One region of the Pseudomonas sp. PB103 genome, then DNA from elsewhere that is predicted to be linked to it. Evidence: riboswitches for the same ligand, from Rfam matches in the RefSeq annotation. Region 1 holds a riboswitch; each other region holds the start of a gene.

Evidence for each region. Region 1 has a riboswitch for cobalamin ahead of EJA70_RS19170 (TonB-dependent siderophore receptor). Riboswitches for the same ligand answer to the same signal wherever they lie in the genome.
Region 2: it holds a riboswitch for cobalamin, as region 1 does, so the genes downstream of both, EJA70_RS12040 (ABC transporter substrate-binding protein) here and EJA70_RS19170 (TonB-dependent siderophore receptor) in region 1, are expected to answer to the same signal.
Region 3: it holds a riboswitch for cobalamin, as region 1 does, so the genes downstream of both, cobO (cob(I)yrinic acid a,c-diamide adenosyltransferase) here and EJA70_RS19170 (TonB-dependent siderophore receptor) in region 1, are expected to answer to the same signal.

Annotation. Positions count from the first base shown of each region.
Region 1 covers NZ_RWIL01000106.1:25,107-29,231, reverse strand. Annotated here, with positions in the region: gene EJA70_RS19175 (EAL domain-containing protein) at 1-1,022, shown strand, start outside; cobalamin riboswitch at 1,122-1,328, shown strand; gene EJA70_RS19170 (TonB-dependent siderophore receptor) at 1,421-3,358, shown strand; gene EJA70_RS19165 (ferredoxin) at 3,358-3,717, shown strand; gene EJA70_RS19160 (ABC transporter substrate-binding protein) at 3,714-4,125, shown strand, end outside.
Region 2 covers NZ_RWIL01000060.1:65,359-69,483, forward strand. Annotated here, with positions in the region: gene EJA70_RS12030 (ABC transporter ATP-binding protein) at 1-585, opposite strand, end outside; gene EJA70_RS12035 (iron ABC transporter permease) at 582-1,586, opposite strand; gene EJA70_RS12040 (ABC transporter substrate-binding protein) at 1,595-2,608, opposite strand; cobalamin riboswitch at 2,753-2,947, opposite strand; gene EJA70_RS12045 (Ppx/GppA family phosphatase) at 2,990-3,925, opposite strand; gene EJA70_RS12050 (hypothetical protein) at 3,934-4,125, shown strand, end outside.
Region 3 covers NZ_RWIL01000053.1:35,274-39,398, reverse strand. Annotated here, with positions in the region: gene EJA70_RS10525 (cobyrinate a,c-diamide synthase) at 1-911, opposite strand, end outside; gene cobO (cob(I)yrinic acid a,c-diamide adenosyltransferase) at 908-1,519, opposite strand; cobalamin riboswitch at 1,600-1,830, opposite strand; gene EJA70_RS10515 (hypothetical protein) at 1,994-2,578, shown strand; gene EJA70_RS10510 (sorbosone dehydrogenase family protein) at 2,645-3,958, shown strand; gene EJA70_RS10505 (hypothetical protein) at 4,043-4,125, opposite strand, start outside.

The DNA.
Region 1 (4,125 bases):
GGGCCGAGCATTTTCTGAGTCGAGTGCACTCAGGCCCGCACGCAGGCCTTGAAGACGGTTATCTGTACACCCTCGTGCACAACGGCGACTGGGTGGCCATCGCCACGCTGTCGCGCCATGAATTGATGCAGGGGCTGGTCCGCCGGGAAATGCTGCTGTTGCCGATTGGCGGCTTGCTCGCCGGTGTGTTGATGTTGCTGATCATCCGCCGCACCCGGCAGCGCTTGTCGCCGCTGGCCGAGCTGAAACTGGCGGTGCGCAATCGCGAGTTCATCGTGCACTACCAACCGATCGTCAGCCTCAGCGATGGCGCCTGTGTCGGCGCCGAAGCACTGGTGCGCTGGCGCCATCCGGACGGCACGCTGGTGCGCCCCGATGCGTTCATTCCGCTGGCCGAGGACAGTGGCCTGATTTTGCCGATCACCGATCAGGTGATCGATGCGGTGATGCGCGACCTCGGTCCGCTGCTGGTCAAGGAACGGCAACTGCACGTGGCGATCAATCTGGCGGCCAGGGATGTCAGCAGCGGTCGTTTCCTGCCCGGTCTGGAAGCGGCTGCCCGCAACGCCGGCGTGCAGCAGAAGCAGATCTGGCTGGAAGCCACCGAACGCGGTTTTGTCGATATCGACGCCGCCCGCGCCACCGTCAATCAGGCGCGCTCGCTCGGTTATCTGGCAGCCATCGACGACTTCGGTACCGGGTTTTCCAGCCTTCAGCATGTGCAGCAATTGCCGCTGGACGTGCTGAAGATCGACAAGTCGTTCGTCGACAACATTTATCAGGATGCGGCGACCGGCTCCGTGACCGGGCACATCATCGAAATGGCCAAAAGCTTGCGGTTGAAGATCGTCGCAGAAGGCATCGAAACCGAGGCGCAACGCGATTACCTGCGCGACCACGGCGTGCATTACGGCCAGGGCTGGCTGTTCGGCAAACCGATGCCGGCCGAGGAGTTTCTGCGCTTTTATCGAACGCGCGCCAACGTGGTCATCGACCACGCGGCGCTGGAGGGTGTGGCCTGAGGTTAGAAGCGCGCCTTGACCGAGACCATGAAGTTGCGTGGATTACCGTAGTAGTTGCCGAAGGTGCGCAGAAGTTGACGAACGGTCTTTCGAATGTTCAGATGCCGCCCTGTTTCAGGTGTCCCATGCCGCCGTGCATGGGATGAAACGGGAAACCGGTACGTTCGAATCGAACAAGTCCGGTGCTGCCCCCGCAACGGTAGGCGCGTGATGCTTTCAACAAACCACTGTGGCCAGACGGCCATGGGAAGGTGAAAGCCTCGATACGCGCGAGCCCGGAGACCGGCCCGAAATGTCTGTTTGGCAAAATCCTGCGGTGGGCGGGCATGGGCCGGTATTGGCTGTGCGCGATGCCTTCTCCTGCATGCTCTTCTGCGAAGATCCTTTTCGAGAAGACAATGATTCGACCTTTCAACACCTCTGCTCCAACCCTTCTGTTTGGCTGCCTGTTCAGCCCTCTGTTGCTGGCCGACGACACGGCGCTGGAACTCAATCAGCAAATCGTTTCCGCCCCGTCGGTGGAGTCCACCACCGTCGCCGACATGGCGCATTACGGCAGCAAAGTCGAAATCGTCAGCCGCGAACAGATCGAACGCGCCGGGCCGAGTGCCGACGTCAGCCGGGTCATGCAGATGTTCATTCCCGGCCTCTACGTCGCGCCGAAAAACGGCCCGTTCGACTACGGCACTTATTCGCTGCTGGGCGGGCGCAATGACGACACGCTGATCCTGCTCGACGGCGTGCGCCTGAACAATCGCCTGTACGGCGGCCTCTATCTCGACACCCTGCCGGCCAACGCGATCGAGCGCATCGAAGTGCTCAAGGGTGGGCAGAGCCTGTTGTTCGGCACACAAGCGGTGTCGGGGGTGATCAACATCGTCACCCGCAGCCCGCAGTCGCGCCAAGCCATGGGCGAAGTGAATCTGGGCGTCGACACCTTCGGCGGCACCACCGAAGACGCGCGAGTGGAGAACATTTTCACCAACGGTTTTGGCGATCTGGGTTTGCTGGCGTACGTCAGCCACAACGTCTCCGACGGTTATCAACCGTATCGCAACCGCGACCTGAAAAACGTCACCGAGAAAAAGCGTGCCTACGAAGTCACCACGTTCGGTGGCAAGGCGATCCAGTCGTTCGGCGACGATTCGCGGCTGGAGCTGTTTTATCAATACGCCGACGCCAACCTCGATTTCGCCCGCCCGGTGGACAATCACAACACCACCAACGACCGTGTGCAGCAGATCGCTACCGCGACGTTCGAACAGAGCCTCAACGAGCGCTTCAGCTACTTCGTCAAAGGCCACATCAACGATTGGGACACGCGCTACACCCGGGTCAACAATGTCGAGGGCGGCGCCACCAAAGTCATCAATCACAACGACTACTGGGGTTTCACTGACTGGGGCGTGCAGGCCGAAGGCAAGGCTGAACTGCCCGGCGGCCATGTGCTGGTGTTCGGCAGCGACAACCAATGGTTCAAGGGTCAGGACGATGTGCTGATCATTGACAACGACAAGGCCGAAGCCCACGCGATCTATACGCAATTGCGCCCGCAGATCGACGCCCTGCCCGACTGGCATCCCAGCATCGGCGTCCGTCACGAGGCCATGGGCGGCGGCGACAGCGCCACGGTCGGCATGCTCACTTCGCTGTATGACCTCAACGACAACTGGTCGCTGCGCGGTCAATACGGCAGCGCCTACAAGCTGCCGAATGCCGAGCAACTGTTCGTCAACGAACCGGGCGACGAGCTCGGCAACCGCAACCTCAAACCGGAAAAAAGCCGCAACGCCGAGCTGGGCCTCGACTACAAAGGCTTTTTGCTCGACCGCGAATTCAGCGCCAGCGTGACCCTGTTCAAACGCAAGATCGACGACCTGATAACCCTCGACGACATTCAGTGGGTCAACGGTGAAGGGCAGATCCGCATGCGCGGTTTCGAGGCCGACGCCAAACTGGCGCTCAATGACCAATGGAGTGTGCAGGCGGACATGACCCGCAACCTCACCGAGTCGCGCACGGGCGTGACCATCAATGACATTCCGAGCTTCTTCGCCCGCTCGCGCGTGGGTTATGAGTCGGAAAATCGCCTGTGGGGCGCTGGCGGAGCGATCCGTTATATCCGCGACATCACCAGTTCGAAGCAGGTCGAGTACGGTCATTATTCGGTGGTGGATGCCGACGCCTATCGCTACCTCGACAGCGCCCATCAGCACCGCGTCAGCCTGTTGGTGGAAAACCTGTTCGACCGCGATTACGTCACCAGCCGTTCGAGCAACGTCGACAACCTCGGGCGGCCGCTCACCTCCGAAGTGCGCTACACGTATCGCTTCTGATGAGTGAGATCAAAACCATCGACGGCGTCGACACGCACCCGGACTGGTCGCACGTGCCGCCGCATGCCCGCCACGTGTTCATCTGCACCGGCCCGCGCTGCACTCAGCGCGGTGCCCAGCAGTTATGGAAAACCCTGCGCCGGCACTTGCTGGAACATGACCGCATCGAGACGCCGGGCGGCGTGTTGCTGACGCGCACGCATTGTCAGTTTCCGTGCAATTTGGGGCCGGTGCTGACGGTGTACCCGGAGACGTGCTGGTATGGCGTGCACAGCAAGGCTGACGTGCAGCGGTTGGTCGAGGTGCATCTGGTCGGCGGTGAGGTGGTCGAGGATTTGCTGATCAGAGCGCAGCCATGAAAACGCTTGGGTTATGCCTGGCAGCCCTGCTCGGCACAGCACCGGTATTGGCCGACAGTTACCGCAACTGCGGCGAAACCTGGAACGCCGCGCCGCCGTCACGGATCGTCGCGCTCAATCAGCACGCGGCGGACATCGTTCTGGCGCTGGGGGCCGGGCCTGCGCTGGTTGGCGTGGCGTATCTGGACGACACCGATTCCGGCCAGCGTCAGGCTGAGTACTTCGGCGTGCCGGTGATCGCCCGTCAGTACCCGGCCAGCGAGGTGCTGTACGCGCAGCGGCCGGACCTGGTGATCGGCGGCTTCGCCACCGCGTTTGGTGACGGCGTGACATCGCGCTCGGGGCTGGCGCGCAACGGCGTCGGCTCGTACTTGCTGGAGTCGGCCTGCGCCGGGCATTCACTGGATT
Region 2 (4,125 bases), on a different contig from region 1:
ATGCAGGGCGATCAACGTGGTCACCGGCAATGCCTGCACCACGTTGAGAATGGTCAGTTGGTGCTGAATGTCGAGATGATTGGCCGGCTCATCCAGCAATAGAATTTGCGGTCGCTGCGCCAATGCCCGAGCGATGTGTACCCGTTGTCGCTCACCGCCCGACAGGCTGCGCCAGAGACGATTGCACAGGTGCGTCGCGTCAACGTCGGTCAGCGCCTGTTGGACGATGGCATCGTCTGCCGCCGACCACGGTTGCAGCGCCGACAGCCACGGCGTGCGCCCCAACGCTACAGCGTCGAACACGCGAATGCCGTCGTCGGTGTCAGCCTGTTGCTCGACCACCGCAAGTTTCTGCGCAATGCTGCGGCGGGGCATTTTGCCCAGACGCTGACCGTCGAGCAGTACCTCGCCAGCGCTCGGTTCGCGCAACCCGGCCAACAGTTTCAACAGGGTCGATTTGCCCGAACCGTTGGGCCCGACGATACCGAGGGTCTCGCCGCGCTCGACCGCAAGGCTGACATCGTTGAGCAGCTCGGCACCGCGCACCTTGAAGGTCAACCCGGAACAACTCAGAACGCTGCTCATCGAGCAGACCTGCGTGCGACCAGAATCAACGCGAACACCGGCGCACCGACCAGCGCGGTAATCACGCCGACCGGAATCACCTGCCCCTTGATCAAGGTGCGCGACAACACGTCGGCGGCGATCAAGAACACCGCGCCCCCCAACGCACTGGCCGGCAACAGCCGAGCATGCCCGGTGCCGAGCAGCAGACGTGCGGCATGCGGAATCACCAGCCCGACAAAGCCGATCGAGCCGACAATCGAGACCATCACCGCTGTCACCAGCGCCGCACAGCCGATCAGCAGAATCTGCACCCGGCGCACCGGAATGCCGAGGGACGCCGCCGAGTCTGCGCCAAAGGTAAACGCATCCAGCGCGCGACGATGCCACAGGCACACCACCAGACCGGCGAATGCCACCGGCACTGCCAGCCACACCGACGGCCAACGCACGCCGCCGAGATTGCCGAGCAACCAGAACATGATGCCGCGCGCCTGTTCCGAGCTGGCTGAGCGGGTAATCAGAAACGCGGTCAGTGCATTGAACAGCTGCGAGCCGGCGATGCCCGCGAGAATGATTTGTCCGGTGCCACTGGCCGAGCCGCTGACCCGCGCCAGCACAATCACCAGCACGAACGCCGTCACCGCCCCGGCAAACGCGCCCGCCGACAGCGAAACCACCCCGGCGCCGACGCCGAGCAATGCGACCATCACCGCGCCGGTCGAGGCGCCGGCGGAAATGCCCAGCAGATACGGATCGGCCAACGGGTTGCGCAACAGCGACTGCAAAATCACCCCGCATGTCGCCAACCCGGCACCACAGGCCGCGGCGACCAGTGCGCGGGTCAATCGATAGTTCCAGACAATGCCTTCGTCGATGGGGTCGAGCGCATAGCCGGCGCCCCACAGTTTGTTGGCGAGGACTTGCAACACCACACCCGGTTCAATCGAGGTTTCACCGATGGCCACGCCGGCGACCACTGCAATCAACAGTGTCACCAAGGCCAGCAGCGTGCGGATCAGGCTTGCACTCATTGCGACAGGTCATAGCCGTTGATGGCCGTGGCCAGTTGTTCCAGGCCATCGAACATGCGCAGGCTGGCCTGCATGGCCATGGCGTCGAGAACGATGATGCGGTTGTGTTTCACCGCGTCCATGTTGCGCGTCACCGGGTCGCTGCGCAGGAAGGCGAGTTTCTTTTCATGGTCGTCAGCGGGGAAGCGTCGGCGGTCCATGCGGGCAATGACGAGGAAGGTCGGGTTGGCCTTGGCGATGGTTTCCCAGCCAACCGTTGGCCACTCTTCATCGGATTGCACCACGTTGCGCACGCCGAGGGTGCTGAGCATGAAATCGGGAATGCCTTTGTGTCCGGCCACGAACGGCTCGATGTCCATCTGTGCGCTGGAGAACCAGACCAGCGCGCTGGCGTCCTTCAGCTGTTTGCCCTGGGCGGTGGCAATCGAGCGGGCGAGACTGGCCTTGAGTGCGTCGTTGAGCTGCTGGCCACGCTCCTGCACATCGAAGATTTGCGCCAGTTGGCTGACGCTCTTGTAGATCGTGTCGATGCGAAACGGGGCCAGGCGCGTGCCGTCGGCGCCGACGAGGTTGTCCTTGGCTTCGCAATCGGAGGGCAACAGGTATGTCGGAATCTTCAGTTCATGAAACTGTTCGCGAGTGCCGACCGCGCCTTGCGGGCCGACCATCCATTCCAGCTCCACGGCGACCAGTTCCGGACGCTTGCCGATCACCGATTCAAAACTCGGCTCGTTATCGGCCAGGCGCTCGATCTGGTCGTTCTGCGCCTTGTACTTGGCCAGCACGTTGTTGAACCACAGCGAAGTGCCGACGATTTTGTCGCCCAGACCCAGGGCGTAAAGCATTTCCGTGCCGGCCTGGCCGATGGTCACCGTGCGCGTCGGGGCGTGTTGGAAGGTGAGGGTGCTGCCGCAGTTTTCCACCGTCAGCGGGTATGCGGTCGGTGCCGCGTGGGCCAGGGTGCAAAGGCTCAGGCCAGTGATGAAGGTGGCAACGCGGGGCAGCAGCATGAGGCAGTCTCCGGGGAATCCGTACGCGGAGCGGGAGAGTACGGATTGGAAACACACCATCGAACGCGGTCAGGGCAACAGCGCAAGGCCGGTCATCCATTGAAGATGCGCGCGGCACGATGTCCTTCCCGGACACCCCGCCGGTTAGTGAGTCACTGTGCCGGCAGGTCTCCTGACTGATGCGTCATCGCCTGGCTCCGGCCTTCCCGGGATTCACCCAGTGGCAGTCGTGGAGCAGGCTCGGCACCTACAGTTGCGGGGGCAGTTCCGGTCAGTGCTGTGCGAGCATCTCGGATTCCCTCTTAGTCCCCTTCGGGAACCGGCGGCGGCATGGTAGTCGATCGAGCCGCTGAAGGGGAGACGAATCTGCCGCAGCGAGGATTAGTGTTGGCTCATCAAACCGTGCAACACGCCCAAACGCAGGCCCGGTTCGGAGGGCAGCATTTGCGCGATGCCAAACACTTTGAACGCCGCCAGCATCAACACCAGTCCACCGGGGAGAATGCTTTGGCGGTGCGGTTGCAGGCCGGCGAGTTGCAGTTGCTGGACGTTGTTCACTTTCAGCAGCAGCAGCGACAGGCGCAGCAGTCCGCCGTAGGTGATGCCGTCCTGACCCAAATCGTTGAGGCGGTTGGCCTTGAGCACTTTGGCCAGCATGCGCGCGGTGCCGGACGAACCGATGGTCTGCTGCCAGCCCTGAGCACGATAGCGCCGGGCAACTTTTTCAAACTGCAGGATGGCGAAGCGCTCGGCTTCCTGCAGCGCGCCGGCGGACACATCGCCGCCGCGAAAGAAACGCGTGCTCAAGGTGCCGCTGCCGATGGCGATACTCTCGGTCAGCAACGGCTGTGAACCCTGGCCGAGGATCAGCTCGGTGGAACCGCCGCCGATGTCGACCACCAGGCGCAGGTCTTCGGCGCTCGGCAAGGCGTGAGTCACGCCGGCGTAGACCAGGCGCGCCTCTTCATGGCCGCAAATGACGTCGATCGGGAAGCCCAGATGCCGTTCGGCACTGGCCAGAAACAGCTGCGCATTGTCCGCTTCACGCACCGCACTGGTCGCCACCGCGCGCACCCGACCGGCCTCGAAACCGCGCAGTTTTTTGCCGAACCGCGCCAATGCCTGCCAGCCGCGATCCAGCGCCAACGCATCCAGCGCACCACCGTCAAAACCTTCGGCAAGACGCACCGGTTCGCGCAGGGTTTTCACTTCCTGAATCAGGAAGCCTTTGCGACTGCGCACCGACTGGCCGATCATCAGGCGAAAGGCATTCGAACCCAAGTCGATGGCAGCGAACAGCGGGGCGTGTTCTTTCATGGGAATCCTTGCAAAACAACCGTCGCGCGGCGCAGGACGGTTTGCGAGGATTCTGCCGTGATCTTGATGACGGCCTGATGACGGGGCAGGGGCGGTTCAGTGAATTTACGGCTGTCATGACACTGTCATTATTCAGCGTCTATGCTTGGCTCAATACATCGCGTGTTCTTGAAGTTTCTGCTGCCATTCGTGGCAGCTTT
Region 3 (4,125 bases), on a different contig from region 1:
ATCGCGGTGTTCTGCGACAACGCAACATGGTGCAATTCCGGATAACCGCCCGGCAGGTACAGACTGTCCGCCTCCGGCAATTGCGTATCGCGGATCGGCGAGAAAAAGCTCAACTCGGCGCCCATCGCGCGCAGCAGATCCAGGCTAGCGCCGTAAGTGAAGGCAAACGCCTCATCACGTGCAACGGCAATGCGCACATTCTTCAGCAGCGGCTCAACCGCGACGACGTCCGGCGCGGCAAATTCCACGGCCGGTGGCAGCGCTACCTCGCAGCTGCTGGCGAGCGCTTCGGCTGCGGCGTCGAGGCGCACATCGAGGTCATTCAGTTCGCTGGCCTGAACCAGCCCCAGATGCCGACTTGGCAATTCGATGCCGGTCTCGCGCGACAACGCGCCGTACCAACGCAGACCTTCGGTAAGACTGCCTTCCAACAATTGCGCATGGCGCAACGTGCCAACCCGGTTGGCCAACACCCCGGCAAATGGCAGATCCGGCTGATACTTGGCCAGTCCCAGCGCCAGCGCACCAAAGGTCTGCGCCATCGCTGTGCCGTCGATCACTCCGAGCACCGGCACACCAAAATGCCGCGCCAGATCCGCGCTCGAGGGCGTACCGTCAAAGAGGCCCATCACGCCTTCGATCAGAATCAGATCCGCCTCGGCAGCGGCTTCCCACAACAGACGACGACTCTCCTGCTCGCCGACCATCCACATGTCCAGTTGATACACCGGCGCACCGCTGGCGCGCTCGAGGATCATCGGGTCGAGAAAGTCCGGGCCGCATTTGAACACGCGCACTTTGCGCCCCTGATTGCGATGCAAACGGGCGAGCGCAGCGGTGACAGTGGTCTTGCCCTGACCGGAAGCCGGCGCGGCGATGAGTACCGCCGGGCAGTGACGTGGTTGATTCAAAGTTCGACGCCTTTCTGCGCTTTGATGCCGGCCTGGAAGGCGTGTTTGAGCATGCCCATTTCGGTGACCGTGTCGCCCATCTCGATCATTTCCGGCTTGGCCGCGCGACCGGTGACGATCACGTGCTGCATCGGCGGACGTGCCTGCAGATCGCTGAGCACCTGATCCAGATCGAGGTAACCGTGCTTGAGGGCGATGTTCAATTCATCGAGCACCACCAGGCCGATCGACGGATCACGCAGCAGCTCACGGGAAACCGCCCATGCCGCTTCGGCTGCAGCGATGTCGCGCTGGCGATCCTGGGTTTCCCAGGTGAAGCCCTCGCCCATCACATGGAAGCGCACTTGCTCGGGGAAGCGGCGGAAGAACAATTCTTCGCCGGTGCTGTTCCGCCCCTTGATGAACTGCACCACACCGCACTGCATGCCGTGCCCCATGGCGCGGGCGAGCATGCCGAACGCCGAGCTGCTTTTGCCTTTGCCGTTGCCGGTCAGCACCAGCACCAGGCCGCACTCGTCGGGGGAGTTGGCGATGCGTTCGTCGATCACGGCTTTTTTGCGCTGCATACGCGCCAGATGGCGTTCGTCGCGCTCGGGGGAATCAGTCATGGGGGAGCTCTCCGTTGGGGCTGGATAACGGCGGGCAGGCACAAGAATAGACGGCAAAAAGCCTGGCATCGCCCACCGTGATGCCGCTGGATGGATCAGGCCGGTCTCCGGGCTCATGAGCGGCGTTGGCCTGGCTGCGCGCCTTCCCGCTTCTGTCGAGGCAGTGGCTCAAGGCGCAGCTTTTACTCATTTACCGTTGCGGGGGCAGCGCCGGGATCGTGATTGTTCTTCACCTGAAGACAACCCTCACCGGCTTCCCTGTTTCACTCTGTCGACGTGGGTCACAGAGCACCTGAAACAAGCCGCGAAGGTTAGAGGGTTGGGGGTGGAGCGTCAATTAAAGAGGCGGCCATCGGGCGAATAACTGCCGTCGATCAATTATCCGGCGCCAATCTTGTGCCACACTGATACAAATGATATCAAAGAGCCATGCTTTTCCCGAAAAAGCCCATCACAAGAATAAGGATGATGACGATGCAAGGCATGATCATCAGCAACCCGCGCCTGGAATTCCTGCGCCCGCTGCTTGAACGCTGGTTTGACTGTATCGACCGCTTTAACGCCGTACGCGGCGACAGCGACACACCGTACTGGCATGACGAGAAAGCCAATCTCGGCCTGCTCTCGGCAGCGGCGTGGATGGCCGAACTGGTCACCCTGAACGACACGCCCACGCGCAAACAGAATGAAGAAGGCGAGCGCAATGCCCGCGCCGACCTGTTCATTGCCAGCGCCGAAGATCGCGCTTACATTCAGGCCACGCAGCGCTGGCCACGGGTCACCAACCTCAACCTGACCCAAGCCCTGCTCGACATTACCAACGATGCCAAACGCATCAGCTTTGCCAGCGACCTCAAGCTCGGCTGCCTGTTTGTCGCCCCGCAAAAAGCCCAGCACAGCGCCAGCCCCGAAGAGCTGCAAGACATGGTCGACGACCTGCAAAAGGAACACACCTGCGCGGTCGCCTGGTATTTCCCCTACGCCTACCGCAAATTGCGCAGCGAAGCCGGCAATTATCATCCCGGCATTGCCGTGCTGTTCAAGGAAGCCCGCGGCTGAGCAGTTGAACCATCGGGCTTGCGCCCTCCTCTATGATTAGGAATGCATTCATAGGGAAGATCAGCAATGCGCAAGCCCCAGCTCGTTTTCGTCATCGCCCTCGCCGGAGGGCTCGCCGCCTGCGGTGAATCCTCCAGCCTGCAAGTCACCGACGGCACCGGCCCGTCGCCGAAATTGCCTGAACCGAACAAGACCCTGATCCCGACGGTGAACATCGCCCCGGCGATCGGCTGGCCCGAGGGCGGCAAACCGACGGCGGCGGCCGGCACTCAAGTCGCGGCATTTGCCGAAGGCCTCGATCACCCGCGCTGGCTCTACGTGCTGCCCAACGGTGATGTGCTGGTGGCGGAAACCAATGCCCCTCCGAAACCCGACGACAGCAGCGGCGTTCGTGGCTGGGTCATGAAGAAAGTCATGGGCAAGGCCGGGGCCGGCGTGCCGAGCCCGAACCGCATCACCCTGCTGCGCGACGCCGACCACGATGGCGTGGCCGAGACGCGCACGGTGTTTTTGCAGAACCTCAATTCGCCCTTTGGCATGACCCTGGTCGGCAATGATCTGTACGTCGCTGATACCGATCGCCTGTTGCGCTTTCACTACGAACCCGGCGCGACCGAGATCAAGTCGCAGCCAATCAAAGTGACCGATCTGCCCGGCGGCACGCTGAATCATCACTGGACCAAAAACGTGATTGCCAGCAAGGACGGTAGCAAGCTCTACGTCACTGTGGGCTCGAACAGTAACGTCGGCGAGAACGGCCTGGATAAAGAAGAAGGCCGCGCGGCGATCTGGGAAGTCGACCGGGCGACCGGCAATCACCGGATTTTCGCTTCGGGCATTCGCAACCCCAACGGCCTGGCTTGGGAGCCTACCAGCGGCGCACTGTGGACAGCGGTCAACGAGCGTGACGAGATCGGCAGCGACCTGGTGCCGGATTACATCACTTCAGTGAAGGACGGCGGTTTCTACGGCTGGCCGTTCAGTTATTACGGGCAGCACATCGATGTGCGGGTGTCGCCACAGAATCTGGATCTGGTGGCCAAGGCCATCGCCCCGGATTACGCGGTCGGCCCGCACACCGCATCGCTCGGCCTGAGCTTCGCCGAAGGCAACACCTTGCCAGCGCAGTTCAAGGAAGGCGCGTTCATCGGCCAGCATGGATCGTGGAACCGTAAACCGCACAGTGGCTACAAGGTGATTTTTGTGCCGTTTACCGGCGGCAAGCCGAGCGGCAAACCGGTGGATGTGCTGACCGGGTTCCTCGACAAGGACGAAAACGCGCTGGGGCGCCCGGTGGGCGTGGTGATCGACCAGCAAGGTGGCTTGTTGGTGGCGGATGATGTTGGCAACAAGGTTTGGCGAGTGTCCGCAACCAAATAAACCAGATGGCACATGCCCACGATTGGGAGGTTTTCACTTCGCTCTCGTGGACATGTCCAACTAACCCGCGCAACCCACAATCAATCAGTTGCGAAGGATCGAGTGCTTCAGCTTGCGCATTGCCACTTCAAAAAACACACCTAAAAACAACGACATTAACGCCCCCA